Regions from separate parts of the Cedecea sp. B1(4) genome, predicted to be linked through region 3. Evidence: predicted binding sites of a transcription regulator. Region 3 holds the regulator's gene; each other region holds the start of a gene.
What was found. Region 3 encodes LexA, which represses DNA repair genes until DNA is damaged. Its sites were predicted from a motif close to TNCTGTATGTACATACAGNA; they were not measured.

Region 1: rmuC (DNA recombination protein RmuC) is a predicted target of LexA. The motif match lies at 1,793-1,812, and genes of this name have one in related genera.
Region 2: ACR6JA_RS00270 (DNA translocase FtsK 4TM domain-containing protein) is a predicted target of LexA. The motif match lies at 5,963-5,982, and genes of this name have one in related genera.

What each region holds. Positions count from the first base shown of each region.
Region 1 is NZ_JCAHMZ010000011.1:62,616-73,120, forward strand. Features, by position in the region: gene ACR6JA_RS20130 (dienelactone hydrolase family protein) at 1-696, opposite strand, end outside; gene udp (uridine phosphorylase) at 951-1,712, shown strand; gene rmuC (DNA recombination protein RmuC) at 1,854-3,287, shown strand; gene ubiE (bifunctional demethylmenaquinone methyltransferase/2-methoxy-6-polyprenyl-1,4-benzoquinol methylase UbiE) at 3,379-4,149, shown strand; gene ubiJ (ubiquinone biosynthesis protein UbiJ) at 4,162-4,767, shown strand; gene ubiB (ubiquinone biosynthesis regulatory protein kinase UbiB) at 4,764-6,404, shown strand; gene tatA (twin-arginine translocase TatA/TatE family subunit) at 6,482-6,736, shown strand; gene tatB (Sec-independent protein translocase protein TatB) at 6,740-7,297, shown strand; gene tatC (Sec-independent protein translocase subunit TatC) at 7,300-8,082, shown strand; gene tatD (3'-5' ssDNA/RNA exonuclease TatD) at 8,126-8,926, shown strand; gene hemB (porphobilinogen synthase) at 8,923-9,945, shown strand; gene rfaH (transcription/translation regulatory transformer protein RfaH) at 9,992-10,480, opposite strand.
Region 2 is NZ_JCAHMZ010000001.1:49,251-59,755, reverse strand. Features, by position in the region: gene ACR6JA_RS00280 (replication-associated recombination protein A) at 46-1,389, opposite strand; gene lolA (outer membrane lipoprotein periplasmic chaperone LolA) at 1,398-2,009, opposite strand; gene ACR6JA_RS00270 (DNA translocase FtsK 4TM domain-containing protein) at 2,186-5,899, opposite strand; gene lrp (leucine-responsive transcriptional regulator Lrp) at 6,021-6,515, opposite strand; gene trxB (thioredoxin-disulfide reductase) at 7,008-7,976, shown strand; gene cydD (heme ABC transporter permease/ATP-binding protein CydD) at 8,090-9,856, shown strand; gene cydC (heme ABC transporter ATP-binding protein/permease CydC) at 9,856-10,505, shown strand, end outside.
Region 3 is NZ_JCAHMZ010000012.1:33,564-44,068, forward strand. Features, by position in the region: gene plsB (glycerol-3-phosphate 1-O-acyltransferase PlsB) at 1-2,298, opposite strand, end outside; gene ACR6JA_RS20375 (diacylglycerol kinase) at 2,430-2,798, shown strand; gene lexA (transcriptional repressor LexA) at 2,908-3,516, shown strand; gene dinF (MATE family efflux transporter DinF) at 3,593-4,927, shown strand; gene ACR6JA_RS20390 (CsbD family protein) at 5,163-5,372, shown strand; gene zur (zinc uptake transcriptional repressor Zur) at 5,448-5,960, opposite strand; gene ACR6JA_RS20400 (cupin domain-containing protein) at 6,056-6,559, shown strand; gene ACR6JA_RS20405 (conjugal transfer protein TraF) at 6,731-8,038, shown strand; gene dusA (tRNA dihydrouridine(20/20a) synthase DusA) at 8,124-9,128, shown strand; gene ACR6JA_RS20415 (quinone oxidoreductase) at 9,337-10,320, opposite strand; gene dnaB (replicative DNA helicase) at 10,400-10,505, shown strand, end outside.

The DNA of each region.
Region 1 (10,505 bases), on a different contig from region 3:
CGCCCTGGCATTGGCCGCTCTTAGTGCCTGGCGCATGGTCTCAACGCTTTCCTGAGAAATCCCGGTATCCTGACCACCATAAAGGCCTAGCACTGGCGCATTAAGATTGACGGCGATATCTACCGGGTGGTGATGAGAGTTCAACGTTTTCTCACCCGTCAGCTTGCCGTACCAAGCGACGGCCGCTTTCAGCTGTGGATTGTGCGCCGCATAAAGCCAGGCAATTCGCCCGCCCCAGCAAAAACCGGTGACCATCAGGCGATGCGCATCGCCGCCGTTGCGTGAAGCCCAACTGGCCACATGATCAAGATCGCCCAGCACCTGATTGTCTGGCACTTTTGAGACCAGGCCGCTTAACAACGTGGGGATATCGGCAAAATCTCCCGGTTCTCCCTGGCGAAAATAAAGCTCCGGGGCGATGGCCAGATAGCCTTCAAGCGCCAGTCGACGGCAGAGATCGCGGATATGTTCGTGTACGCCAAATATCTCCTGAATGACAATCACGACCGGCAACGGACCATCGGCATTTTTGGGTCTGGCGTGGTAAGCCGGCATATTGTCGCCCTGACTTGGAATTGACGTTTCCCCAGAAAGAATTGTGTCATCCGGCGTTAGCAAAGCGGTGGGGGCGATGGGGGATGCCGCCGGTGCGAAACCTTCGCCCGGTGTGTTATGTGTTGTTTGCTTTTGTTTCATGGTTTTCTCCGAACCAGCATTAGCGCAGTGTGATAACTATAGCCAGGATTAGTAGCAAATCTGGCGGGCAAAAAACGCCGTCAAAGTTCAAAAAATAGCCCGATCGACGCTTAATTGTGATGATGATCGCATATGAATATACAAATAATGTAATTTGTTTCATCCAAAGTGAGCGTCATCACGAAATTATGCTCAGGGGTTCTGTAAAGTGTCGCTTTGCTTCTCCTGAAACCTACTCAACAGAGGAGTCTGTTATGTCCAAGTCTGATGTTTTCCATCTCGGCCTCACTAAAAATGACCTGCAAGGGGCTACGCTTGCCATCGTTCCTGGCGATCCTGAGCGTGTGGAAAAAATCGCCGCGCTGATGGACAAGCCGGTTAAGCTGGCTTCCCACCGTGAATTCACTTCCTGGCGTGCTGAACTCGACGGCAAGCCGGTTATCATCTGTTCTACCGGTATCGGCGGCCCATCTACCTCTATTGCCGTTGAAGAACTGGCACAGCTTGGCATTCGCACTTTCCTGCGCGTCGGGACTACCGGGGCGATTCAGCCGAACATCAACGTGGGCGATGTGCTAGTGACCACCGCATCTGTTCGCCTGGATGGTGCCAGCCTGCACTTCGCGCCAATGGAATACCCAGCCGTGGCAGACTTCGCATGTACTACCGCGCTGGTTGAAGCGGCAAAAGCCGTGGGCGCAACGACGCACATCGGCGTGACCGCATCCTCCGACACCTTCTACCCTGGTCAGGAGCGTTACGACACGCTGTCCGGCCGCGTAGTTAGCCGCTTCAAAGGCTCAATGAAAGAGTGGCAGGAAATGGGCGTGATGAACTATGAAATGGAATCCGCCACGCTGCTGACCATGTGCTCCAGCCAGGGTCTGCGTGCGGGTATGGTTGCCGGGGTCATCGTGAACCGTACTCAGCAAGAGATCCCTAACGCGGAAACCATGAAGAAAACGGAAAGTCACGCGGTGAAAATCGTGGTTGAGGCGGCGCGTCGCCTGCTGTAGTTTTGCTTTTCCGTTCATAAGGCCGGCGCTCGCCGGCTTTTTTTATGCTTTGCGCGCTCCCTTCCGGAAAATCCCTTTTCATCTGGACATTTATACAGCAGAATTTTATTTTGCCGATGTTGGTTTCGTTTTGGGGGAAGCATGGATATTTCACTGTTATTTGGGCTGGGCATCGGGTTGGTGGGCTTGCTGACCGGCTGGCTTGTCGCCAGTCTGCGTGCGGCGCAGCGGTTGGCGGCTTTGCATGAAGAACAGCGTGAAATCTACGGTGAGCTTACAGCCGCGCGGCAGGAGCTTCAGCAAAACCAGCACTGGCGAGATGAGTGCGACCAGCTTAACCGTGAGGTCCGTGCTCAAATGGAAATTAACAGCGGGCAGGAAGCAGATATTCGTGAGCTGACCACGTTGCTCGAGCAAACCCGGCTCAATGCTGAAGACAAGCATCGCCAAATGCTTAACAGCGAGCAGCGCCTGAACGAGCAGTTTGAGAATCTGGCCCACCGTATTTTTGAGCAAAGCGGGCGTAAGGTTGAAGAGCAGAACCGCCAAAGCCTTAACGTGTTGCTTTCCCCACTTCGAGAACAGCTCGATGGCTTCCGACGCCAGGTCCAGGAGAGTTTTGGCCAGGAAGCACGCGAACGGCATACGTTGACGCACGAAATCCGTAACCTGCAGCAGCTCAATGCACAAATGGCGCAAGAGGCGCTCAATCTCACCAAAGCACTGAAGGGCGACAACAAAACCCAGGGTAACTGGGGGGAAGTGGTGTTAACTCGGGTATTGGAAGCTTCTGGCCTGCGTGAAGGGCATGAATACCAGACTCAGGTGAACATCCAGCTTGAAAACAACAGTCGTATGCAGCCGGATGTTATCGTCCGCCTGCCTCAGGGCAAAGACGTTGTTATTGATGCAAAAATGACGCTGGTGGCCTATGAGCGTTACTTCAATGGTGAAGATGAACTCACGCGTGAAAGTGCGCTGAATGAGCACATCGCCGCTATCCGCAGCCATATTCGCCTGCTGGGGCGCAAAGATTACCAACAACTCCCGGGGCTACGTTCGCTGGACTATGTGTTGATGTTTATTCCCGTTGAGCCCGCTTTCCTGCTGGCTATCGACAGGCAGCCTGAACTGATTAGCGAAGCGCTGAAAAATAACATTATGCTGGTGAGCCCGACGACGCTGCTGGTGGCGCTGCGCACTATTGCCAATCTGTGGCGCTATGAACATCAAAGCCGTAATGCCCAGCAAATCGCCGACAGGGCGGGGCGCCTGTACGATAAAATGCGCCTGTTCGTGGATGATATGTCTGCGATTGGGCAAAGTCTCGATAAGGCGCAGGATAACTACCGGCAGGCGATGAAAAAACTTTCATCCGGGCGTGGGAATATCCTGGTTCAGGCGGATGCGTTTCGCGGGCTTGGCGTAGAAGTCAAACGTGAGATGAATCCAGATCTGGTCGAACGCGCTCGTCAGGAAGATGAGGATGATTCGGCTCGACTGGGCCATGCGGGCGAAGAACCTGAGGCTGAATTCGATACTTTGTCTTCATCGCGCACGGGTGAAGAGCGTTAAACTGAGGCTGAGTAGCACGGTTGAATCATAGGGCTTTCACGCCCATTCTGTTACACTTCCCGAACATTTTCTTTATTAAGCAGGCATTGAGATGGTTGATGAATCCCAGGAGTCCGGATCCCAGGAAACAACGCACTTTGGCTTCCGTACCGTAGCTAAAGAGCAAAAGGTCGATATGGTGGCGAACGTGTTCCACTCTGTTGCGGCGAAATACGACGTAATGAACGACCTGATGTCTTTTGGTATCCACAGGTTGTGGAAACGCTACACGATAGACTGCAGTGGCGTACGTCGTGGCCAACGCGTGCTGGATCTTGCGGGCGGTACGGGCGATCTGACGGCTAAATTCTCTCGCCTCGTCGGAGAGACTGGCGAAGTCGTATTGGCCGATATTAACGATTCGATGCTGAAAATGGGGCGTGAAAAGCTGCGCAATATCGGCATTGTGGGGAACGTCAGATACGTGCAGGCTAACGCCGAAGCGCTGCCATTCCCGGACAACACCTTTGACTGCATCACCATCTCCTTTGGCCTGCGTAACGTCACGGATAAAGACGCTGCATTGCGCTCTATGTTCCGCGTTCTCAAACCCGGTGGCCGCCTGCTGGTACTTGAGTTCTCCAAACCAGCTTTCGAGCCGCTGAACAAAGCCTACGACGCGTATTCCTTCCACATTCTGCCGCGCATCGGTGAAATGGTCGCTCAGGACGGCGAAAGCTATCGCTACCTGGCAGAATCCATTCGCATGCACCCGGATCAGGAAACGCTGAAAGGCATGATGGAAGAAGCCGGGTTTGAAAACACCACCTATTACAATATGACCGGTGGGATTGTCGCCCTGCACCGTGGCTATAAATTCTAACAGGGAGCCGCGATGCCATTTATGTCGCTGATGACTGCCGGAATCGAAGGTGTGCTGAACACCTTCCTCTGGCGCGATCGTAGCCTAAAATCCGCTCGTCAACGCCTGCAGGGCAAGACGTTGCGCGTTAGCCTGAAAGAATTTTCAGCGCCGCTGGTGCTGGTGTTCAGTGAACAACAGCTGGACGTACTGAGCCAGTGGGAAGGTGAGGCGGATTGTAGCGTCACAACCCATATCGGCGTGCTGCCGAAACTGCGCGATCGCCAGCAACTTACCGCTCTGATTCGCAGCGGTGAACTTGACGTGGCGGGTGACATTCAGGTTGTACAAAATCTGGCATCGCTGATGGATCTCGCGGAGTTTGATCCTGCGGAACTGCTGGCTCCGTATATAGGCGATATTGCCTCTGAAGGTATCAGTAAGTTTGCGCGTCATGGCGGAAAGCTGCTGAAAAAAGGATTGATCCGCAATCAGCAGTATCTGGGAGAAGCGCTCACCGAAGAGTGGCGCGTTGCGCCTGGCTCACTCGAAGTGGCCTGGTTCGCAGAGGAAACCGAAGCGCTTGCACGCTCGGTGGACGCACTCAGCAAACGGCTGGATAAGCTGGAGGGCAAATGACGCCAGGAGAAATTCGCCGCCTTTATTTCATTGTCCGTACCTTTCTGAGCTATGGCCTTGATGAACTGATTCCCAAAATGCGCATTACGCTGCCGTTACGTTTGTGGCGGCGTTGCCTGTTCTGGATGCCGAATCGTCACCGTGATAAGCCTTTGGGAGAACGTCTTCGCCTTGCGCTGCAGGAGCTTGGTCCCGTTTGGATCAAATTTGGTCAGATGCTTTCTACCCGTCGCGATCTGTTCCCACCGATCATCGCTGACCAACTGGCTATGTTGCAGGACAGAGTTGCACCTTTTGACGGCGCGTTGGCGAAGAAACAGATTGAACTGGCGATGGGCGGAATTCCCGTTGAAAGTTGGTTCGACGATTTTGACATCAAGCCTCTGGCCTCCGCCTCCATTGCTCAGGTGCATACCGCACGCCTGAAAGAGAGCGGCAAAGAGGTCGTGATTAAGGTCATTCGGCCTGACATCCTGCCGGTGATCAAAGCCGATATGAAGCTCATCTATCGTCTCGCCCGTTGGGTGCCGCGTTTGCTGCCGGATGGCCGTCGCCTCCGCCCGCTGGAAGTGGTGCGTGAATACGAAAAAACGCTGATCGATGAGTTAAACCTGCTTCGTGAAGCGGCGAACGCCATCCAACTGCGGCGTAACTTCGAAAATAGCCCAATGTTGTATGTGCCGGAGGTTTATTCGGACTACTGCAGCGAGAACATGATGGTGATGGAGCGGATTTACGGTGTTCCGGTCTCTGACACCGTTGCGCTCGAAGCTCAGGGCACCAACATGAAGCTGCTTGCCGAACGTGGCGTGCAGGTCTTCTTTACGCAGGTCTTCCGCGACAGCTTCTTCCATGCGGACATGCATCCGGGCAACATTTTCGTGAGCTACGACCACCCGGAAGATCCGCAATACATTGGTATCGACTGCGGTATCGTGGGCTCGCTGAACAAAGACGATAAGCGCTATCTGGCAGAAAACTTTATTGCCTTCTTCAACCGGGATTACCGCAAGGTAGCCGAGCTGCATGTGGACTCTGGCTGGGTGCCCGCAGATACGAATGTTGAAGAGTTCGAGTTTGCGATTCGCACCGTTTGTGAACCTATTTTTGAGAAGCCACTGGCGGAGATCTCCTTTGGCCATGTGCTGCTGAACCTGTTCAATACCGCGCGTCGTTTCAACATGGAAGTTCAGCCGCAGTTAGTTTTATTGCAGAAGACCCTCTTATACGTCGAAGGCGTCGGTAGGCAGCTTTATCCGCAGCTGGATCTGTGGAAAACGGCGAAACCTTTCCTGGAAAGCTGGATCAAAGATCAGGTTGGTATTCCTGCTCTGGTACGTGCTTTCAAAGAAAAAGCGCCTTTTTGGGTGGAAAAAATGCCGGAATTGCCGGAACTGGTGTACAACAGTTTGCGCCAGGGCAAGCAATTACAGCTTAGCGTTGATAAAATTCAGCGCGACCTGCAACTTCATCACGTGCGGCAGGGACAGTCGCGTTACCTGTTCGGTATCGGTGCCACGCTTATATTGAGCGGGACGCTGCTGCTGATCAACAAACCTGAGTGGGATTTTATGCCTGCCTGGTTGATGGCGGGGGGAATCGTTGTCTGGCTGATTGGCTGGCGGCGCTCTGCCTGAACTTTAATCGGAATTAACGGGTGATTGCCGTATAATAGCGGTTCTCATTGCCTTAACATCTTTATTCAGGAGTAGGTATGGGCATCAGTTGGCCACAATTGCTAATCATTGTTGTTATCGTTGTTTTATTGTTTGGCACCAAGAAGCTGGGCTCTTTAGGTTCAGATCTTGGCGCGTCTATTAAGGGCTTTAAGAAAGCCATGAGCGACGACGACGGCAAAGAGAAAGAAAATGGTGAGAAGGATGCTGATTTCACAGCAAAATCCCTCTCTGAAAAACCGAGCGACGTGAAAAAAGACGAAGCGAAAAGCAACGATAAAGAGCAGGTATAAACCGTGTTCGACATTGGTTTTGGCGAACTGCTGCTGGTGTTTGTGATTGGCCTGATTGTTCTGGGTCCGCAGCGCTTGCCGGTGGCGGTAAAAACAGTTGTTGGCTGGGTGCGCGCGCTACGTTCTCTGGCTACCACGGTGCAGAACGAACTCGCTCAGGAACTGAAGCTGCAGGAACTGCAGGACAGCCTGAAAAAGGTCGAGAAAGCCAGTATGGATAATTTGACGCCTGAACTGAAGGCGTCAATGGACGAACTGCGCCAGGCCGCTGAGTCGATGAAGCGTTCCTATACCCAGCACGATCCTGAAAAGAACAGCGACGAAGCGCATACCATCCATAACCCGTTGGTTAAGGATGAGCAGCAAAGTCATGAAGGCGCCACGCCAGCCAATGCGGCACATCAGGCGGCTGCGCCTGATGCCGTACCGTCGGAGGCTGTGACGCCGACACCTGTGGCGGTCGAAAACGCCGTCGAATCTGCTGTCGAGCCTCAGGTGAAGCCTTTGCCCGAGGCTGCACCCGCTGTCACCCCAACGCAACCTCCAGGTGAAAAATCGTAACTATGGCTGTTGAAGATACCCAACCGCTCATTAGCCATCTGATCGAGCTGCGTAAGCGCCTGCTGAACAGCATGATCGCCGTGCTGGTGATTTTCCTGGCGCTGGTCTATTTCGCCAATGACATCTATCAGGTGGTTTCCGCTCCGCTGATCAAACACATGCCTCTGGGTTCAACGATGATTGCGACCGATGTCGCGTCACCGTTCTTTACCCCGATAAAATTAACCATTTACGTTTCGGTGTTCCTGGCCGCGCCGGTCATTCTGTACCAGATCTGGGCTTTTGTTGCTCCTGCATTGTACAAACACGAGCGTAAGCTGGTGATGCCGCTACTGTTCTCTAGCACGCTGCTTTTTTATATCGGCATTGCCTTTGCGTATTTTGTGGTCTTCCCGCTAGCCTTTGGTTTCCTGACAAAAACTGCGCCAATAGGGGTGGTCGTCTCGACGGACATCACGAAATATCTCGACTTTGTGATGTCGCTTTTCATGGCCTTTGGCGTAGCGTTTGAGGTGCCCGTCGCCATTATCCTGCTGTGCTGGATGGGGGTGACAACACCGGAATCATTGAAACAGAAGCGCCCTTATATTCTGGTTGGGGCTTTTGTTGTTGGCATGCTGTTAACGCCGCCGGATGTTTTCTCGCAAACCCTTCTGGCGGTGCCAATGTACTGCCTGTTTGAGGTTGGCGTCTTCTTCTCCCGTTTCTACGTCGGTAAAGGGCGTAATGGCGATGAAGATGATGAGCATGAATCTGAAGAGACGCGCTCGGAAAAAGAGCAGTAATTAAATAACCGCCCTCAGGGGCGGTTGTCGTTTGGAGGGAGAGATGTTTGATATTGGCGTGAATTTAACCAGTTCTCAATTCGCAAAAGATCACGAGGATGTGGTCGCTCGCGCATGGCAGGCTGGCCTAAGTGGCATGATGTTGACCGGTACCAACCTCCATGAAAGTGAACAAGCATTACTCCTGGCGCAGCAGTATGAAAACTGCTGGTCCACCGCCGGAGTGCATCCCCATGATGCCAGCCAGTGGAATGACGAAACTGCGGGTGCCATCCGCCGTTTAGCGGCGGCCCCCCAGGTTGTCGCTATTGGCGAATGCGGTCTGGATTTTAACCGTAACTTCTCTACTCCTGCAGAGCAGGAACGCGCTTTCACCGCGCAGTTGGCGCTGGCCGCGGAGCTGATGATGCCGGTATTTTTACACTGCCGGGATGCACATGAACGTTTTCTTGCGCTGCTTGACCCTTGGTTGGATCAACTGCCCGGTGTGGTGCTGCACTGCTTTACCGGAACTGAAGAGGAAGCCCGCGATTGCCTGCTTCGCGGACTATTTATCGGCATTACCGGCTGGGTTTGCGACGAGCGCCGTGGCCTGACATTAAGAGAGTTACTTCCGGTTATCCCCGCTCAGCAACTGCTGCTGGAAACCGATGCGCCCTATTTGTTGCCCCGGGATCTACAACCAAAACCTGCGTCCCGCCGCAACGAACCCTGTTATCTGCCCCATATCCTGAATAAGGTCGCCGAATGGCGCGGTGAAGACCCGGCCTGGCTTGCGCAGGTAACAGATGACAATGCTCGTCGGTTATTCCGACTGGGTTTTAATCAGGAGAAAGTTAAATGAGCTATGCATTTCCCGGTACGTTTCCCGGGCGTCGTATGCGCCGCGTACGTCGTCATGACTTCAGCCGTCGTCTTGTGGCTGAAAACCAGCTGACGGTAAACGACCTTATTTACCCTGTGTTTGTCATGGAAGGCCACAACCAGCAGCAGGAAGTGCCGTCTATGCCGGGTGTTTATCGTATGACTATCGATCAACTGCTGAAAGAAGCAGAGGCGGTCGCGAAGCTGGGTGTCCCTGTGCTCTCTTTGTTCCCGGTCATTGAAAGCGACGGGAAATCGCTGCATGCGGAAGAAGCCTATAACCCAAATGGCCTGGTACAGCGCGCTGTGCGTGCGCTGAAAGATGCTGTGCCTGAGCTTGGGTTGCTGACTGACGTTGCCCTGGACCCTTACACCACTCACGGGCAGGACGGCGTCATTGACGCTGATGGCTATGTGATCAACGACGTCACTCGCGAGATTCTGGTTCGTCAGGCACTTTCCCATGCTGAAGCCGGGGCCGAAATTGTCGCGCCTAGTGATATGATGGATGGACGTATTGGCGCTATCCGGGATCGGTTAGAAGCTGATGGCTTCGTGAATACCCAGATCATGTCCTATGCCGCAAAATATGCTTCCTGCTACTACGGCCCGTTCCGGGATGCCATTGGCTCTTCCGGTAACCTGAAGGGCGGCAATAAGAAGACTTACCAGATGGATCCAGCTAACAGCGACGAAGCTTTGCAGGAAGTGGCGCAAGATCTGCAGGAAGGGGCCGACATGGTGATGGTGAAACCTGGGATGCCTTATCTCGACGTTGTGCGCCGCGTGAAAGACACCTTTGGGGTGCCAACATTTGCCTACCAGGTATCCGGTGAATATGCCATGCATATGGCTGCGATTCAGAACGGTTGGCTCGCCGAAAAACCGGCGATTATGGAATCTTTGATGTGCTTTAAGCGTGCTGGCGCGGATGGCGTGCTGACGTACTTCTCAAAACGTGTTGCCCAATGGCTGCACGATGAGCAGATGCAGCGCTAGTTGCGATTCAGGAAGAAAGAGGCCAGCATTTGCTGGCCTCTTTGCATTAAACCTTGCGGAAGTCGGTATTCCTGACGCTTTGCTGCACCTGCTTGTTCAGTAAATTCAGCAGCAACATTGAGCGGGCTTCACCGTCTGGTTCAGCGAAGATGGCTTCTAATCCCTTGAAGGCTCCTTCGGTAATCACCACGCTATCGCCGGGATACGGCGTTTCTGGGTCGAGGATATTCTCTATTTGATAGTGCATCAGTTCATGAATCACTGTTTCCGGAACCGTTGCCGGCTGCGCGCCGAAGCGAACAAAATGGCTGACGCCACGGGTGGAATTCACCGTGGTGGTATGGATGGATTCTGGATCGAACTCGACAAACAGGTAATTAGGGAACAGAGGCTCGCTGACCGCAGTTCTTTTACCACGCACCATTTTTTCCAGCGTGATCATTGGTGTAAGACAATTAACTTCCTGGCGCTCAAGATGCTCTTTGGCGCGCAGTAATTGACCACGTTTACAGTAAAGAAGATACCAGGATTGCATAATTTCTCTTTTCGCCCGCTTAAGC
Region 2 (10,505 bases), on a different contig from region 3:
TGCGGCCGCTTTGATAGTCTTGCTAACCTTACCGCAACGCCTGCATTAGCGGTAGCGTTTTGTGGGGCTTTTCTGATCCTGCTCGGTCAGCCAGGCTAGCTTTTCGCCAATCTTACCTTCCAGACCTCTGTTGGTCGGCCGATAGTAGCGAGTTTGCGCCATTTCAGGTGGGAAATAGTCTTCCCCGGCGGCATAGGCATTGGGCTCGTCATGGGCGTAACGGTATTCCTGGCCGTAGCCCATTTCTTTCATTAATTTCGTTGGGGCGTTACGCAGATGGACGGGCACGTCATAATCGGGACGTTCGCGCGCATCCGCCATTGCAGCTTTGAACGCGGTATAAACGGCGTTACTTTTCGGGGCGCAGGCCAGATAAACAATCGCCTGAGCAATAGCCCTCTCCCCTTCCGCTGGCCCTACGCGGGTGAAGCAATCCCAGGCGGCAATGGCCACCTGCATACCTCTGGGATCCGCGTTACCAATGTCTTCAGAGGCAATCGCCAGTAAGCGCCGCGCAACGTAGAGCGGATCGCCACCTGCACTAATAATACGCGCGTACCAGTAAAGAGCGGCATCCGGGGCAGAACCGCGAATTGATTTATGTACCGCTGAAATTAGATCGTAAAAACGATCGCCTTTATTATCGAAACGCGCACTGCGTTCACCAGCAATCTCCGTTAGCAATTGGGTTTGCAAAATCCGGTTGCCGCTGGCGTCAATTTCAGCCATATCCGCCATCATTTCGAGCGTATTTAACGCCCGGCGCGCATCGCCGTTTACCAGCTCGGCAATGGCTTTACGCGTTTCGTCCGGCAGGATGATATTTTGCCCGCCGTAGCCCCTGGCTTTATCGTTCATCGCCTGATCGAGCACCAGCTCAATATCCGCCACGGTCAGTGATTTCAGTAGATACACGCGGGCACGGGAAAGCAGCGCCGAGTTCAGCTCAAAAGAAGGGTTTTCGGTTGTCGCACCAATAAAAGTAATGGTGCCGTCTTCAATATGCGGCAGGAAGGCATCCTGCTGGCTTTTGTTGAAGCGGTGAACTTCGTCGACAAAAAGAATGGTGCGGCGCCCGGCATTGCGGTTCTGCCGCGCACGTTCTATTGCCTCACGAATATCTTTCACGCCTGAGGTTACCGCAGAAATACGTTCAACATCCGCGCTGGCATAGCGAGCAATCACTTCGGCGAGGGTTGTTTTACCGGTGCCCGGCGGCCCCCAAAGAATCATGGAATGCAGATGACCTGCTTCAATGGCTCGGGGCAGCGGTTTTCCATCAGCCAGCAGATGCTGCTGGCCGATGTACTGTGTCAGATTTTCTGGCCGCATACGCGCGGCCAGCGGCTGGAAGGTATTCTCTGAAAAATCGAGCGACAGATTGCTCACTCAAGCCTCTACTTACGTTGGTCGTCCACCGTGACGCCTTTTGGCGGGGTGAACGTAAACTTACCGGCATCCACTGCACCGTTTTGCTGAGCCTTCAAAGTATAGCTGCTACGCTGGTCATCCTGCTCTACTGCGCTGAACTGATGGATAGTGCCGTCTCGGCCGACGTTGATGGTGAATTGCTTCAGGTTACCCGAGCTGCTTTTTGGCGTCAGCACGAAGTCATCGCCGCTTTGCTTGATGTTGTATTGCTTCCAGTCGCTGGACTGGTTGCGGGCAATCAGCATAAACGGCGTATTGCTGGTGGCGTCTTTTAGCCAGGTAGCCGTAACCTGCTCAACAAACGGGTTGTAGAACCACAGGGTTTTACCGTCGGAAACGAGAATGCTTTCATCGGGCTGAGTCATGTGCCAGTTGAACAGGTTTGGGCGCTTAACCCACAGATCCCCCTGGCCTTCCTGCACGGCAGCGCCGCTACCATCGGTGACTTTCTGGGTGAAGCTGGCGTGGAAGCTGCCAACTTTATCAAGGCGGCCCTGCAAATCCCCGGCTGCGTCAGCCCAGGCTCCGGTTGCGGTCAGGCCAGCTAACAGCGCGCAGGTCATTACGATTTTTTTCATTATGTTCCCTCTGGATTCATTGACCACCTGATGATGGCGCTTCTGCTGCTCACTCTAGTGAAGTCTTCGGCTACCGCAACAGAAGAATAAGCTGATTTTCCGGTAATTTACCCATCTTTGCAAAAAGAGCCGCAGGCGCGGCTCTTTTTTGTTCAATGGACTAGCGCTCGGTCGGATTACTCAAACTGAGGTGGCGCAAGAACCTCTCGGTTACCGTTATGCCCCTGTGGGCTCACGATCCCCTGCGCTTCCATTTGCTCCACGATTCTCGCGGCTCGGTTGTAGCCGATACGGAACTGGCGCTGCACGCCGGAGATGGATGCTTTGCGTTTCTCTACCACGAAAGCGACAGCCTGATCGAACAGCGGATCCAGCTCTTCGTCACCGTCCATCCCGCCGCCTACGCCGTCACCGCTGCCTTCATCATCGGTAATGCCGGTGATGTACTGCGGACGGCCACGTGCTTTCCAGTCCTGTACCACCGCATGCACTTCTTCATCACGCACAAAGGCACCGTGCACACGAATCGGCGTCGTGGAGTTTGGTGCAGAATAAAGCATATCCCCCATACCAAGCAGTGATTCCGCGCCGCCCTGATCCAGGATAGTGCGTGAGTCAATTTTGCTCGACACCGTAAACGCGATACGGGTTGGGATGTTAGCTTTAATCAGGCCGGTAATGACGTCAACCGATGGACGCTGGGTTGCAAGGACAAGGTGAATACCTGCGGCGCGCGCTTTCTGTGCGAGGCGGGCGATCAGCTCTTCTACTTTTTTGCCTACCGTCATCATCAGGTCGGCAAATTCATCCACCAGCACCACGATATACGGCAGTTTCTCCAGCATCGGGTGGCTCACTTCCATGCTGTCACCAGGTTTCCAGAACGGGTCAGGGATTGGGCGCCCCATGCGCTCAGCTTCCAGCACGCGTTCATTGTAGCCCGCAAGGTTTCGCACGCCCAGCGCGGACATCAGCTTATAGCGGCGCTCCATCTCGTTCACGCTCCAGCGCAGCGCATTCGCCGCGTCTTTCATATCCGTAACCACTTCGGTCAACAGATGTGGAATGCCTTCATACACCGACAGCTCAAGCATTTTCGGGTCGATCATAATGAAGCGAACATCTTCCGGCGTTGCTTTATACAACATGCTGATGATCATGGCGTTTACGCCAACCGACTTACCGGATCCCGTTGTACCGGCTACCAGCAAGTGAGGCATTTTCGCCAGGTCTGCAACGACAGGCTCACCGCCGATGTCTTTACCCAGAACCACGGTCAACGGAGAGCCGTTGTCGCGGAATTTAGCGCAGTCGAGCACTTCACGCAGATAAACGGTCTGGCGCTTTTTGTTAGGCAACTCAAGGCCTACGTAAGGTTTACCCGGAATAACCTCAACCACACGCACGGCGACGGTGGAGAGCGAACGCGCCAGGTCGCGGGAAAGGTTAGAGATGCGGGCAGCCTTCACACCCGGAGCCAAATCCAGCTCGAAGCGGGTAATGACTGGGCCAGGGGAATAATCCACTACATCCGCTTTAATGCGGTAATCCGCCAGACGCGCTTCAACCAGGCGCGCCATCTGCTCCATTGCAAAGGTATCTACCGGTTCAACCTCAGTTGGAGGAGAAGTCAGTAGATCCAACGACGGCAGCGGCGTGGTCGGTTTCTGAAGCGGGCGGTCGTCACCGTTGCGCATCAAGAACGGGTGGATCAGGCTCTCTTTTGGCTCTGGCGCAGCAGGCTGCTGCTGAGCCGCCTGAGCATATTGAGAAGGCTGTGCCGCGGGTTGACTGTGCTGAACTAGCTGCGGGGCCGGTTCAAAGCTCGGGGTAAACAGCGGCTCGCTCGGCGTATCATCCACCAGTTCCTTCAACGATGACTGGAAATCAAAGTCGTCAAGAGAGAACGGCGCATTATTCTGCTGTGGCTGCTCGCTATAGCGCTGTTGCTGCTGTGAGGCAAACTGACGCGCAAGTTCCGCCTCTTCCGCCTCGGCCTGCTGTTCTTCAGACCAGCTTTCGTCTTCGTACTCTTCGCCATAGCGCTGCTGTTGCTGGGCTGCAAACTGGCGGGCCAGTTCGTGCTGCTGCAGCGCATCGCCTTCATCGCCGTAATCGTCTTCAGACTGCTGGTTCTCGGCGAGTCTCGCCTGCTCTTCTGCCATTCGCTGGGAAGGCAGTTTTATGCCATAGGACGCCAGTTCACGACGAGTCGGAACGCGTACCCGGTTTGGACGTGGCAGTTGAGGGCCAATACCTTCTTTTACCTGAGGACGTGGCGCATCGCTGGCGATACTGAACACGGGTGAAAATGCTGCCGCTGCAGCACCAGTTTTTACTGCCTGCTGAATGCCAGATGCAGTCTGCGTTATATCCGGCACTGGCATTTCTGGTGCCAATAACGGCGTGGAAGCGGGCGCAGATGTCGGTATCAAAGGTTGAACCGGTTCCGGGCTAGCGGGTTTTACTGGCGCATAGCTGTAAGGATCAGGCTTTGGCTCATTGACTGGTTGATACCACGCCGCAAGCTGTTCACGTTCCCGGGCTCGCTTCTCTTCCACTTCTTCAAAGTGGTACATCGGCGGGCGAACGTATTTCACCTCTTCTACCGGCTCAGGCACGGACTGTGGTTCAACGGCTGGCTGAGCCACTGGCACAACGGGTTCAGACCAGCTTTGATGCGTCTCAGGCACAACCTGCTGTTGTATGCTTGCCGGGTGCGGCGACGTGTAATGATCCGGGGCAGGCGCAATAACCGGTTCTGGCGTGACCGTTGTCGGTGCCGGTTCCCAGGCAATCGCTGGGGCAGCAAGCTCAGCGTCAACGGCAGGTGCCGGTGTTGATACTGGAGGCATTGAAGCAACCGGCGGTACCGGTGCAGCCCACGACTGGTGAACGGTTGTTGCCGCGGCAGCCGCTGCAATAGGCTCAACGGCAGAGTGTCCACTGAACAGCGGATCGTATTCCTGATCTTCTGGCAAAGTCGCTTTATGCCCGGAGAACAGCACATCGTTCGGATCTGCTTCTACACCACGAGCGCTGAACAACACATCGTCTTCAGCGTCATCCATACGCTTGCCGGAGAACAACGCCGCATCCGTTTTGCGACCATTAGGATTAGCAAACTTCTGCGATAAGCGCTGCTTACGCGCAAGCGCCCCGCGTAAAATACGCGCCCGCCGAGATTCGCGTTTCTCAGCAGAAACCTGCGGCGCTTCGTCTTCGTCATGCTCTTCTTCGTATTCGTCCTCATCCTGCCAGGTGTTATCCCGGCGGGTGCGGTTGCTGGCAAAAGTCAGCACGGTCAGCACCGCGCTGCCAAGTTTCTCAGCAATGCTGACCCAGGACCAGCCGGTGAACAGCGTCAGACCAGCAGCCCAAACGCAAAGCAGCGCAATTGTGCCGCCGCTGCTGTTCAACAGCGGCATCATAGCGGTGCTAAGCAAGCTACCCAGCACGCCGCCCGAAGCGAAGTACCAAATATCGTCCGCATTGATGGCCGCCAGGCCACAAGAGGTCAGCACCATCGCAAGTACGCCGATCAGGCGCAGTGAAACGGCAAAATAATCGATGAATTCTTCACTGTCGCGCTGGCGCCAGGTGAACCAGCAGCCCCCGATGATAATCACCGGAATGGTGTAGGCCATCACGCCAAAAATGAAGAACAGCGTATCAGCAAACCACGCTCCCGGCGCACCACCTAGATTATGGATGGGCTCATGCCACGCGGTTTGCGACCAGCTAGGGTCTGAGGGGTTAAAGCTTAGCAAGGCAGCCATCAAATAGATGGCGAATAAGGCAACAAGGATCAGCAACGCCTCGAGTAAACGGCGCCCGCTGCTCAGTTTCCGCAATGTTACTTCTTTATCTTCGGTATATTCCTGGCTCAAGAAAGGCTCTCCAGGTCCTTAAACTCAATGGAGACAACAGCACCGGCGGCCTGCCGGAGCTGTTGCTGTATGGATTCCCAGGAGTGTAACCAAAATACGCCAATTTTGCACCTGGCCCGTATTAACGGGTCTTAATGACCAAACGGTTACTCTGTTTGACCTCTTCCATGACAACATAAGTACGGGTGTCGTTCACGCCCGGCAGACGCAGCAGGGTCTCACCTAAGAGTTTACGATACGCCGACATATCCGGCACGCGTGTTTTCAACAGGTAGTCGAAATCACCGGATACGAGATGACACTCTTGAATTTCTTCAAGTTTCTGCACTGCGGCGTTAAATTGCTCAAACACATCCGGGGCGCCACGATTCAGAGTAATCTCAACAAATACCAGCAGCGAGGCATCCAGATAATGCGGGTTTAACAGCGCCGTATAGCCCTGAATAAAACCCTGACGTTCCAGACGACGAACGCGCTCAAGGCACGGCGTCGGCGAAAGCCCAACACGCTTTGAAAGCTCAACGTTAGAAATGCGCCCATCCTTTTGCAATTCGTTGAGAATATTGCGATCGATACGGTCGAGATCTTTGCCCGGGCGCTTCTTGCTATCTACCATTATTATTGTCTCTCTCTATTCCTTCCTTCACCTGCCATAACCCTGGTGACGTCAATGTTCAGGGTGTACGTGAGAAGACCGATGCCTTGCGGCTGCTATCGACATCACGCATAGCGTCTGTCCACGTCATGCGTAAATTTCAATAACTCGGTAAATTTGCATCAGGTTTGCGCGAGAGCACGCGGCTTCCACATCACCAAATGTTTTTCTTCCTCGAATGTTTTCGCAAATGCTTAGGGGATTGTCAAAGCAAAACATCTATTTTTAGTGGAACGTGCCAGATATTCCTTTTGGCTGATGATTATTCATCATTTTCGCACCGTGATTACCGTGCTATTACAATGATTATTTATGCACATGACGGCAATATTCATTGGGCTTATAGGCAGCATCAATGACACACATCGTTAACAACATTGCTGCACTCTTTTTTTAATGCAACGAATTCCCTACAATCACCCCCATTGTCTGTAAACGTTCAATGAGGATCTCATGGGCACAGCTAAACACAGTAAGCTGCTTATTCTTGGCTCCGGCCCTGCGGGCTATACCGCAGCGGTCTACGCTGCACGCGCCAACTTAAAACCGGTTTTGATTACCGGGATGGAAAAAGGCGGTCAGCTGACCACCACAACCGAAGTCGAAAACTGGCCTGGCGATCCTAACGACCTGACCGGTCCGTTACTGATGGAACGTATGCACGAGCATGCGGCTAAGTTCGAAACTGAAATTCTGTTCGACCACATCACCAGCGTCGATCTGCAGAACCGTCCTTTCCGCTTGGTGGGCGACAGCGGCGAATACACCTGTGACGCGCTGATCATCGCGACCGGCGCATCTGCACGCTACCTTGGCCTACCTTCCGAAGAAGCCTTCAAAGGCCGCGGCGTTTCTGCCTGCGCCACCTGTGACGGTTTCTTCTACCGCAACCAGAAAGTCGCGGTTATCGGCGGCGGGAATACCGCAGTTGAAGAAGCGCTTTATCTGGCAAATATCGCTTCAGAAGTGCATTTGATCCACCGTCGCGACAGCTTCCGCGCGGAGAAGATCCTGATTAACCGTCTGATGGATAAAGTGCAAAATGGCAACATTGTGCTGCACACCCATCGCACGCTGGAAGAAGTCACAGGCGATCAAATGGGCGTCAGCGGTCTTCGCCTGCGCGACACGCAAAACACCGATATTACCGAAGAACTGGAAGTAGCAGGTCTGTTCGTGGCTATCGGTCATAGCCCGAACACCGCCATCTTCAACGGTCAACTGGAGCTGGAAAACGGCTACATTAAAGTGCAGTCCGGCATTCACGGCAACGCCACCCAGACCAGTATTCCTGGCGTGTTTGCCGCAGGCGATGTGATGGACCATATTTATCGTCAGGCCATCACTTCTGCCGGAACCGGCTGTATGGCCGCTCTGGACGCCGAACGCTATCTCGACGGCCTGGCCGAACAGTGTAAATAATCTAAAGATGTTAAAAAAGGCGGCCTTGCTGGTCGCCTTTCTTGTTTCTGCCATGTAACATTGCCTGTCAAAATTGCCTGAGAATTCCTTCTTCTACCAGCATCTGGCACGCGATGAATAAAACCCGTCAGCAAGAACTTAGCCTCTGGCTAAAACAGCAAAGTATTATCTCTCGCCGTTGGCTCGGCCTGTCACGTCTGCTCGGTTTGGTCAGTGGTTTACTGATTGTGGCCCAGGCCTGGCTGCTCGCCCGCATTCTCCAGCACATGATCATGGAAAATATTCCTCGTGAAGCCCTGCTCATGCCGTTTATTTTGCTGGTTCTGGTATTTGTGCTGCGCGCGTGGATCGTGTGGCTGCGCGAAAAGGTCGGATTCCACGCCGGGTTGCACATTCGCCAGGAAATTCGCCGCCAGGTACTCGACAGGTTACATCAGGCAGGCCCTGCCTGGATTCAGGGCAAACCAGTAGGTAGCTGGGCTACGCTGGTTCTTGAACAAATAGAAGACATGCACGACTACTACGCGCGCTACCTGCCGCAGATGTCGCTGGCGGTCATGGTGCCTTTGCTGATTATTATTGCCATTTTCCCGATCAACTGGGCAGCCGCACTCATTTTGCTTGGCACCGCGCCGCTTATCCCCATTTTCATGGCGCTGGTAGGCATGGGCGCAGCCGATGCGAACCGCCGTAATTTCCAGGCGTTGGCAAGGCTCAGCGGACATTTCCTCGATCGTCTTCGCGGAATGGAAACACTTCGTGTATTTAACCGTGGCGCGGCGGAAACTGAAAATATTCGCGCGGCAAGCCAGGACTTTCGTCAGCGCACCATGGAAGTGCTGCGTATGGCCTTTCTTTCTTCCGGCGTGCTGGAGTTTTTCGCCTCGTTATCTATCGCCGTGGTGGCCGTCTATTTCGGCTTCTCTTACCTTGGCGAGCTGAATTTCGGCCATTATGGTGCTGGAGTCACTTTATTCGCTGGCTTCCTGACGCTCATTCTTGCCCCTGAGTTCTTCCAGCCGCTGCGTGATATGGGCACCTTCTATCACGCCAGGGCTCAGGCCGTAGGCGCGGCAGAGACCCTGAAGACCTTCCTCGACGCACCGCTGCAACACCCTGAGCAGGGAACCGTGCAGCTTTCGGGCAACGGGGCATTCACTCTTGAAGCCCGAGAGATGACAATTCTGTCCGCAGAGGGGAAAGTGCTGGCCGGGCCGCTGAATTTTATGCTTCCTGCCGGGCAACGCGTGGCGCTGGTAGGCCAAAGCGGTGCGGGCAAAAGCTCCCTGCTGAATGTCCTGTCCGGCTTCCTGCCCTATCAGGGGCAGTTGCTGGTCAATGGCGTCGAGCTGGCACAGCTTTCACCTGAATGGTGGCGCACACAGCTTAGTTGGGTTGGGCAAAATCCGCAGCTACCGGCGGCTACCCTACGTGACAACGTACTTCTTGGGATGCCAGAAGCGGACGGCACTCGTTTGCAAGCAGCTCTGGATAAAGCCTCGGTAACAGAGTTTCTGTCGCAGCTGCCAGAAGGTATCGACACCCCAATCGGCGATCAGTCTACCCGTTTATCCGTGGGTCAGGCACAGCGAGTGGCCGTAGCCAGAGCCTTACTCTCCCCTTGCGGTGTTTTATTGCTGGATGAGCCTGCCGCGAGCCTGGATGCCCACAGCGAACAGCGTGTAATGGAAGCGCTCACGGAAGCGTCCCAGAAACAAACCACACTGATGGTGACTCACCAACTGGACTACATCAGCAGTTGGGATCAAATTTGGGTGATGCGGAACGGGCTGATTGTTCAGCACGGAAACTTCGAACAGCTTTCCGCTGAAGAAGGCCCCTTTGCTGTATTACTGGCCAGTCGCCAGGAGGAGATCTAATGCGCGCATTGCTGCCTTATCTGGCGCTTTATCGCCGCCACAAATGGTTACTGTCTTTAGGCGTTGTTCTGGCGATTATCACGCTGCTTGCCAGCATTGGTCTGTTAACGCTCTCCGGCTGGTTCCTTTCTGCCTCGGCCGTAGTGGGCGTTGCCGGGCTCTACAGCTTTAACTACATGCTGCCTGCCGCAGGCGTTCGCGGGGCGGCTATCACCCGCACAGCGGGTCGCTATTTTGAGCGTCTGGCCAGCCACGATGCTACCTTCCGCGTCCTGCAGCATTTACGCGTTTCAACCTTTAGCAAGCTGCTGCCCCTTTCCCCTGCCGGACTGGCGCGCTTTCGCCAGGGAGAATTGCTCAATCGCGTGGTGGCAGACGTCGATACACTCGATCACCTTTATTTACGGGTTATCTCCCCGCTCGTCGGCGCTTTTGTCGTTATCCTGGTGGTGACTTTTGGCCTGAGTTTCCTTGATGTTTCCCTTGCCTTAACGCTTGGCGGAATTTTACTCGCGACCCTGCTCCTTCTGCCGCCGCTGTTCTACCGCGCCGGGCAGCCAACCGGGGAAGCGCTAACCGTTCAACGCGGTAACTATCGCCAGCAGCTCACCTCCTGGCTTCAAAGCCACGCGGAATTAACCATTTTCGG
Region 3 (10,505 bases):
TTCATCGCGCAGGGTAAGAACCAGCGAGGTAAAGACCGCTTTATCAAAGAATTCCGGGGCGTTAATGCCGTGCAGAACGGACAGTCGCTGCGCCACCGTGCGGCTTTCGCGTTCCAGCGTCCCGCGGTTGATCGACGGGTTGGCACTCAACTGCCAGAAGGTGATGGCATACCGCTGAATTGTCTCGCGCACGCCCGCCGCCAGAAGCTGCAGAGTGCGTGAACGGTGAGGGTTGATCTGCACTTCGTCACCGACAACCATGACCAGACCCTGACGCTCCATCTCGGCGATCAGCGCATCAATTTCTCTGCCCAACTCGCTTTTTTCCCAACGCAGGAACAGCTCGGCTTTCAGCATCGGGTAAATGACTTCTATCTGACGCAGCAGCTCCGCGCGCGAGATGTGGCGATGCTGAGTAATGATGGACGCCATCAGCGACGGCAGCACCAGCATGTGCATGATGTTGTTGCGGTAATAGGTCATCAACACGGCCTGCTCGCGCGGCAGAATGATGATGTCACCGATGGTGTCTTTCTCCACCTCGAACTTGTTCATCTGCAGCGCGTGGTCGATCAGCGCGTCAGCGGAAACAGTTGGTGCGGTGGCGTCCGGAGAATACGGCACGTTGCGCAGCAGGTTCAGGTAGCAGTCGAGCTGTTCGGTAAGCTGTTCACGGGTCAGCGAACGCTGGCGTGAAGCAAGCAGCGCGGTACAGCACAGGTTCATGGCGTTAGCGGCCCCTGCGTTGTTGATACGCACCATGATATCGGCAGCGATATCATTCACCGTTGGCGTCAGCCAGGCCGGGCGAATTGCTTCTATCGGATCGATAGAGTCTTTCCATTCCGGAACATGCTGGTTCAGGTAGGTCATCAGCGGCAGCGGTTCGCCGAAGTTAACGTAACCCTGGCCGAGGTTGCGCAGCTTACTCAGGCCGCGCACCATCTGCATGAAGCTCTCTTTTTCTTTGGTCGCACCGCGTAGCTCTTTCGCGTAAGTGCCCACTTCCATGACGTGCTCGTACCCGATGTAAATCGGCACCAGAGTGATCGGGCGGGTGCCGCCGCGTAGCATGGCCTGAATGGTCATCGACAGCGTGCCAGTCTTAGGATCCAGCAAACGGCCGGTACGGGAGCGGCCACCCTCGACAAAGTATTCAACGGAATAGCCGCGGCTGAACAGCTCGCCCAGATATTCGCGGAATACCGTGGAGTAAAGCTTGTTGCCCTTGAAGGTACGGCGAATAAAGAACGCGCCCAGGCGGCGGAAAATCGGCCCTGCTGGCCAGAAGTTCAGGTTGATCCCGGCGGCAATGTGCGGCGGAACCAGCCCCTGGTGATAAAGCACGTAGGAAAGCAGCAGATAGTCCATGTGGCTGCGGTGGCAGGGCACATAGACGATTTCGTGGCCATCATGGGCAAGCTGGCGCACGCGTTCGGCGTTATGCACGTTAATGCCCTGATAGAGGCGGTTCCAGGTTAACCCTAAAACGCGGTCCGTCAGACGCACGGCTTCGTAGGAGAAGTTCGCGGCAATCTCTTCCATCAGAGCGACGGCGTTTTGCTGCGCTTTTTCGTGGGAGATTTTCTTGCTGCGAGCTTCATCTTCTACCGCGCGGGCAATCGCTTTTGACGCCAGCAGCTTGTTGAAGAGATCCTGGCGAACCGGCAGGCGCGGGCCAACGGCGGCCAGGCGCTGGCGGGCAAAGTGAGTGCGCGCCACGCGAGCCAATTTTTGGGCAATAATCTTGTCCGTGCCGTGTTCGGTTGCCATGCGCCGAAGCGAAACCGGCGGCGAGAAACGCACGAAGCTATCGCGACCCAGCCAGGAAACCGCAAAGAATTTCTGGACGCCGTTCAGCGTGCGTAAAGGCGGGTTGATTTCACCTTTTTCGCGCCCTGGCGAGCGGCCGAACATCACGGAAACCGGCACCATCTGTACATCGAGATCGGGATTGCTGCGGTGCAGATCCAGATAATCGTGGAACAGTTTTACCGATTCTTCTTTTGGCGTGTAATAGGTGAAGACGCGCGGCCCGCCGTGGATAAACACGTAGCGCGGCAGCAGTACGCCGTCAATTTCCAGAGGTTCCAGCGGGTCGGGCAGATCGTGATCCAGACATTGAGCACGCAGCGTCAGTAAGTCTGCCTTAGAATTGTAGGGCAGGACGTACATGATGGGGCGTGAAGGGTCCAGACCGAGTTCGGTTTGGGGATCCGCCGGGATAGACTTGCTCTTTACCAGAACGCTTAATGGTAAATTCAGTAATTTGTAGTAAATTCTTGGCCAGCCTGACATAAATGATGTAAAGCCTCAGGTTAATAATGCAAATGCGCCGCAAGGATATCAGAAACTCTGGGGAATTTCTGTGGCGCTGCGATTTAGACTCAGCGAGCATTGATGCTCAATATTTAAAAAGGTTTCCTTGAATGGCGAATAATACCACCGGCATCACCCGCATTATTAAGGCTGCAGGCTACTCGTGGAAGGGGCTACGTGCGGCCTGGATCAACGAAGCCGCCTTTCGTCAGGAGGGCGTAGCGGCGGTTATCGCTGTCATCATCGCCTGCTGGCTGGACGTGGACCCCATCACACGTATTTTACTGATTGGCTCGGTTGTTTTGGTGATGATTGTCGAAATCCTCAACAGCGCCATTGAAGCGCTGGTTGACCGTGTCGGCACCGAGTACCACGAGCTTTCAGGGCGAGCCAAAGATATGGGTTCGGCCGCGGTATTGATAGCGATTATCCTTGCGGTTGCGACCTGGGCCACCTTGCTTTGGTCACATTTGCGATAGCACTTCCAGAATAGTTTAAGTCGCTGGTTTTTTGCTTAATTTGTGGTTTCAAAATCGCCCGGGCCTGTATATACTCACAGCATGACTGTATAAACACCCAGGGGGCGGAATGAAAGCACTAACTACCAGGCAGCAAGAGGTGTTTGATCTCATTCGGGATCATATTAACCAGACCGGCATGCCACCTACGCGCGCCGAAATTGCACAACGTCTGGGGTTCCGTTCTCCAAACGCCGCGGAAGAGCATCTTAAAGCGCTGGCACGTAAAGGTGCCATCGAGATTGTTTCTGGTGCATCACGCGGCATTCGTCTGCTGGTTGAAGAAGAAAATGGCCTGCCGCTGGTGGGCCGTGTTGCCGCCGGTGAGCCGCTGCTGGCGCAACAGCACATCGAGGGCCACTACCAGGTTGACCCTTCTCTGTTCAAGCCGAATGCCGATTTCCTGCTGCGCGTCAGCGGCATGTCGATGAAAGATATCGGTATCATGGACGGTGATTTATTAGCCGTTCACAAAACCCAGGACGTGCGTAATGGCCAGGTCGTTGTCGCGCGTATCGACGATGAAGTGACCGTAAAACGCCTGAAAAAGCAGGGTAACACCGTGCACCTGCTGCCGGAAAACAGCGAATTCCAGCCTATTGTGGTCGATCTTCGCGAGCAGAATTTTAGCATTGAAGGCCTGGCCGTCGGGGTGATCCGCAACGGTGAATGGCTGTAACACCTCTTCCGGTGGTGCGGTAACTCTGCCGTGCCACCTGCCTAAACACCTCTCTTTTTTCCTCTGGATCATTCCCATGCGATTCTTTTCGTCAACGGATGGTGCGCTGTGGCGGCTTGCGCTGCCGATGATTTTTTCCAACATCACCGTTCCGTTACTGGGCCTGGTCGATACGGCGGTCATTGGCCATCTTGATAGCCCGACCTATCTCGGCGGGGTGGCTATCGGCGCAACGGCGACCAGTTTTCTCTTTATGCTGCTGCTTTTTCTGCGCATGAGCACCACCGGGTTAACGGCACAGGCGTTTGGTGCGAACGATCCGCAGCGGCTGGCGCGCGCGCTGGTTCAACCCCTGATGCTGGCGATGATCGCCGGGCTGGCTATCGTGGTTCTGCGTTATCCACTGATCAACCTTGCTCTGCACGTTGTTGGCGGTAATGACGAGGTGTTGTATCAGGCAAGGCGGTTCCTGGAGATCCGCTGGCTTAGCGCTCCAGCATCACTGGCTAATCTCGTGCTGTTAGGCTGGTTGTTGGGCGTTCAGTATGCGCGGGCGCCGGTCATCCTGTTGGTCGTCGGCAACCTGATTAATATCGTGCTCGACCTCTGGCTGGTGATGGGACTGCACATGAACGTGCAGGGGGCGGCGTTGGCCACGGCGGTGTCCGAATATGCGACGTTTATCATCGGCCTGGTGATGGTGCGGAAGGTACTGAAGCTGCGGGGCATCAGTTGGGCTAGACTCAAAACGGCCTGGCAAGGGGACTTACGCAAGCTGCTGGCCCTCAACCGCGACATTATGCTGCGTTCGCTGCTGCTGCAAATTTGCTTTGCTTCAATCACCATTTTTGGTGCGCGTCTCGGCAGCGAAATTGTCGCCGTTAACGCCGTGCTGATGACGCTGTTGACCTTTACCGCCTATGCGCTGGACGGCTTTGCTTACGCCGTAGAAGCCCATTCAGGGCAGGCTTACGGGGCGCGTAACCGTGGGCAGTTGCTCGAAGTTTGGGGGGCTGCGTGCAGGCAGGCGGGGCTGGTTGCGATAGCATTTGCCGCTATTTATGCTTTTGCTGGGGGGCAAATTGTCGCGCTGCTTACCTCCCTGCCGGAGCTTCGTGTTCTCGCAAATCATTACCTTGCCTGGCAGGTTATTCTGCCGGTCGTGGGCGTTTGGTGTTACCTGCTTGACGGCATGTTTATCGGCGCGACGCGGGGTGCCGAAATGCGTAACAGCATGGCGGTTGCGGCGCTGGGCTTTGGCGTGACGATGCTTACGTTGCCTTTGTGGGGTAACCACGCCCTGTGGCTGTCTCTGGCGGTGTTTCTGGCCTTGCGTGGCCTGTCGCTTGGCGTCATCTGGCGGCGCCACTGGCGTAATAATACCTGGTTCGCTACATCGGGCGGCCATTGATCGAACTTCCTGGCCTTCGTTAACCCTGCTCCTGTCGTGCTGATTTCTCGTTTCTAAGATGAGGAATCAGCGTTCCATCGCTTTTAATAATGGTTAAAGATTCTGAGTTTTAAATTTAACTCAGAATCCTTGTCTACAATTACCTTTACATCCAGCAGACAGTGGATGTTTTCCAGAAAGTCAGCATCCTGCAGTCCGGATGCGAAAATCTAAACCGAACGATGAGGAGATGATGATGAATAAGGACGAAATCGGCGGTAACTGGAAGCAGTTCAAAGGCACGATCAAAGAGAAATGGGGTAAGCTGACCGATGACGATATGACCGTCATCGAAGGGAAGCGTGACCAGTTGGTGGGTAAAATCCAGGAACGCTATGGCTACGCCAAAGACCAGGCAGAGAAAGAAGTGAAGGACTGGGAGTCCGGGAGCAATTACCGCTGGTAATCTGGCGGACCCTCATATGTGCTAATCAGTAAGTAAGACCAATCCTGCCCGGGTACAGGGATGTACCACTCCCTCTTAACGCTTTTTCTTCGGCTGTACTGAATGATCGTGATCGCAGGCGCCGTGGTGGCTACAGGCTTCAACTTCCGAGCAATCAGCGCACAATCCGTGGGCTTCAATCACGTTATGGCGCAGGGCAAACCCCATTTTGGACGCCAGTTTCTGCATAATATCTTCCACACCCTGAGCGGCCTGTTCTTTCACGGCCCCACATCTGTCGCAGATAAACATGGCGGAAGAGTGGGTTGGATGATCGATAAAATTACACAGCACGTAACTGTTGTTGGATTCCACGCGGTGCACAAAACCCTGCTCCAGCAGAAAATCCAGCGCGCGATAAACCGTTGGAGGCTTAGCCTGTGGCTCGCTAACGCGCAGGAGATCCAGCAGGTCATAAGCGCTGATGGCCCCGGTTTGCTCGGCCATCAGGCGCAAAACCTCGAGACGCTGTGGCGTCAGGCGTACATTGCGTTGCAGGCAGAGCTTTTCAGCCTGAGCTAACACGTTTTGCGAAGTTGTGGTATCCATCAGCCTCTCCCGGTCATTGACGCAATACTTTACCATAATGCGGATAAAACGCCGAATCCTGGTACATACTGACCCTATCTACTCAGGAGGAAGTGATGCAAAAACCTGATTGTATTCGTCACTGGCGCGAGCTGGAAGGCGAGGATGACGCAACTTACCCGGACAGCGCGGAGCTGTTTTCTATTGGCGCTCCTCTGGCCCGTAATTTCGGTTTAACCCGCCTTGGGATTCACCATGAGCGTATTCCTCCGGGCCGCAGAACCTCTTATCCCCACGCGGAAAGCAGCGAAGAAGAGTTTGCGTATGTGCTCGAAGGGCACCCCGAAGTGTGGATCAACGGTCATCTTTGGGCGCTCGAGCCGGGCGATAGCGTGGGATTTCCTGCCGGAACCGGCATTTGCCATACCTTTATTAATAATACCGAACAGGATGTGCGGCTATTAGTCGTAGGTGAAGCCAATAAAGCCGAAAATAAAATTTATTACCCGCTAAATCAGTCTTATGCCGTGCAGCGGCAGGATCGTTGGATAGATCATCCGCCTCAATTCTTTGGCCCGCACAACGGTCTTCCTTCACGAAAGCCAAAGGGTAAACTATAAATTAATTAGCATGGAAACAATAAGACGTTAACCCTGAGGATATATCTGGGATCCTGATGGTTCAAATATCCATCTTTTTATCACGCTATTCACAGCAATAGTCTGCCTCTGTTCAGTCATAACTGTCAGGGGCGAATTACTTCATCTGACAATCAGACAGGCGTGCTGTGAATGAATAAAATAAAATCTTCGGTGGCGACACTCGCCGCAACCTTCTTTATTGCCCATCAGGCCGGGGCGGCAGGGACCTGGTCCGAAGCGCGAAACGATGCGATGGGGGGCACCGGCGTGGCTTCGGCTAATTATGGCAGCGGCGTATTAATCAACCCGGCGCTATTAGCCCGGTCCAAACCAGACGACAATATTACCGTTATTTTACCGTCTGTCGGGGCGCAAATAACGGATAAAGACAACCTCCAGGATCGCATCGACGATATCAGCGATAAAGTTGATAACTATAAACAGGCCATTCGGTCGTTAACGCCGCGAGATATTCTTCTAAATCCGAACGGGACGTTAAATCAGTTCCGCAGTGCCGCCGGGGATTTAGCCAACGAGCTTGAAGATTTACGGGGCGAAACGGCGAATGCCAAAGCTGCCGCAGGGATTGCGGTCAGTATTCCAAATGACACTCTTTCCGTAGCTTTCGTCACCAAAGCTTACGCGCGTGCGAAAGTCAGCTCGGATATCGATCAAAACGATATCAATTACCTACGTAGTATCCAGAATTCCAGCGCGGTGGCGGGAGGCGTGGCGATTGATGCGGCGTTAAATGGCTCAGATCGGATCACCCGCAACCTGAACTCAACCGCTTCCGGCCGTGCGGCCATCGTTTCTGATTATGGTATTGCTCTCGCCCACAAGTTCGATGTTGGCGGCGTCCCGGTTTCCGTTGGCGTCACGCCAAAACTGCAGAAAACCTGGCTGTATAATTACACAACGTCCATTTACGACTATCGCAGCGGCGACTGGAAGAACAGCCAGTACCGCAACGATGACACTGGATTCAACCTTGACGCAGGCGTGGCGGCCGATTTTGGCGAGAACTGGACAGTCGGCCTGAGCGGCCAGAATCTGGTGTCCCGCGATATCGACACGAAAGATATTCGCATCACTAACGGGCGTACCGGCGAAGTACGGAACTACAAAGATACCTATCAAATCAGCCCGCTGGTGACCGCCGGGGTAGCCTGGCATAACGAGCTGGTGACCCTGAGCGCAGACGGCGATCTGACCGAAACCAAAGGCTTTAAAAGCGAAGACAACTCTCAGTATGTGGGTGTTGGCGCTGAGGTGAGGCCACTTTCCTGGCTGGCGCTGCGTGCCGGCTATCGTGCGGATGTGAAAAGCAATGACAGCAACGTCTTTACCGGCGGGGTAGGGTTCGCGGCAGGCAAACACGTCAATATCGATTTGATGGGCCTGTACGGCGAAGACCAAACTTGGGGCGCGGGGGCGCAGTTGAGCGTGGCCTTCTGATGCTGAATGCCGGGGCAGCCTGATGCCCCGGCGCTGCTTTATGCTATAGTAGCGACCCTTTTTTAATCGTAGCCTGCGTAAACGTATGTCCTCACAAAGCAACCAGACTCCTTTCCAGCCGCACCGTTTCTCCATTGCGCCGATGCTTGACTGGACCGATCGCCACTGCCGCTATTTCCTGCGTCAGCTGTCCCGCCACACGCTGCTGTACACCGAAATGGTGACCACCGGGGCGATCATCCACGGTAAAGGGGACTATCTGGCCTATAGCGAAGAAGAACATCCGATTGCGCTGCAGCTTGGCGGCAGCGATCCTCAGGCGCTGGCACATTGTGCAAAACTCGCCGAAGCGCGCGGCTACGATGAAATTAACCTGAACGTGGGCTGCCCGTCTGACCGGGTGCAGAACGGGCGCTTTGGTGCCTGCCTGATGGGTGAAGCACAGCTGGTTGCCGATTGTATTAAAGCGATGCGCGATGTGGTTTCTATTCCGGTGACGGTAAAAACCCGCATCGGCATTGATGATCAGGACAGCTACGAATTTCTCTGCGATTTCATTGGCACTGTGGCAGGCAAGGGCGAATGCGAGATGTTTATCATCCACGCGCGTAAAGCCTGGCTCTCTGGCCTGAGCCCAAAAGAAAACCGTGAAATTCCACCGCTGGATTATCCACGCGTGTACCAGCTCAAGCGTGATTTCCCGCAGCTCACCATGGCGATTAACGGCGGGATTAAGACGCTGGAAGAAGCGAAAACCCACCTCGAGCATCTCGATGGCGTGATGGTCGGGCGCGAGGCTTACCAAAACCCAGGCTTGCTGACGACGGTTGACCGCGAAATTTTCGGGGCAGATGTTGCGGACAGCGATCCCGTTGCCGTGGTGCGAGCGATGTATCCATACATTGAACGCGAACTGGCAAACGGCACCTACCTGGGCCATGTAACTCGGCATATGCTTGGTTTATTCCAGGGAATACCGGGCGCGCGTCAGTGGCGCCGTTACTTAAGCGAAAACGCACATAAAGCCGGGGCAGGCATTGAAGTGGTTGAACACGCGCTGTCTTTGGTTGCCGATAAACGCCAGCTTTAGTCTTTAGGCCACCGGGAGAATTCAGGTATTGCGGAGCCGATCACAAGCCTGAACTTAATCCCGGTGGCGTCATTTCTTTTACTTATTAAATCTGCGACTATCCTTTCGCAGTAACAAGAATTCATCGCGCTGTACCCTACATACAGCACGAACAAAAAAGAAAGGGCTTCCTCCGGGAAGCCCTAATTCTTTCTGAATTTTGAAAGAATTACGGAATCAACAGGCTTGAACCCTGCGTGGCACGGCTCTCCAGCGTCTGGTGTGCAAGCACCGCATCCTTCAGTGCAAATTTCTGGTTTTCCGCGACATCCACCTTAATCGCGCCGCTGGCGATCAGCGAAAACAACTCGTGGCAGGCTTCATCGAACTCGGCGCGGGTAGTGAGATAGCCGTTCAGAGAAGGGCGAGTCACGTACAGCGATCCCTTCTGGTTCAGAATGCCCAGGTTCACGCCGGTCACCGGCCCGGAAGAGTTACCAAAGCTCACCATCAGCCCTCGGCGCTGCAGGCAATCCAGCGACGCTTCCCAGGTCTCTTTCCCGACGGAGTCATACACGACCGCCACTTTCTTGCCGCCGGTCAGCTCTTTGACGCGCTCAGAGATATTTTCGTGCTGATAGTTGATGGTTTGCCACGCTCCGGCCTGCAAAGCGCGATCGGCCTTTTGTGCTGAACCGACGGTACCAATCAGTTTGGCACCCAGCGCTTTCGCCCACTGGCAGGCAATTAAGCCTACACCGCCCGCCGCCGCGTGGAACAGGAAGGTTTCATTGGCTTTAATTTCGTAGGTTTTACGCAGCAGGTAAAACACGGTCAGGCCTTTCAGGAAAGAAGCTGCTGCCTGTTCGAAAGAGACAGTATCCGGGATTTTAGCGACTTTATCGGCTGGCGCATTGTGAACGCTGCTGTATGCGCCCAGGCCAGACTGCGCGTAAACAACGCGATCGCCAACCTTCAGGTGAGTGACTGTGCTGCCGACCTTGCTGACAACGCCAGCCGCTTCGGTACCCAGCCCGCTCGGGAGCGCAGGTGGCGGATAGAGCCCGCTGCGGATATAGGTATCAATGTAGTTAATACCTATCGCTTTATTCTCAACCTGAACTTCGTTCTCCGCCGGATCTTTCGGCGTAAACTCAACGGCTTTCAATACTTCTGGCCCGCCGTGTTGGCTAAATTCGATGCGCGTTGCCATGGAAACTCCTTGTGTCGAAGAGTGACAAGAATGGTTATACTTCCCGGTCTCTCACTATGAATTTGGTAGCTCCCTCACTATGGCAGGAAATAAACCCTTCAACAAACCGAAAGAACCCCGCGACCGTCAGGTAGAAGGGCTGAAGATGCCGCCGCACTCGCTTGAGGCGGAGCAGTCGGTGTTGG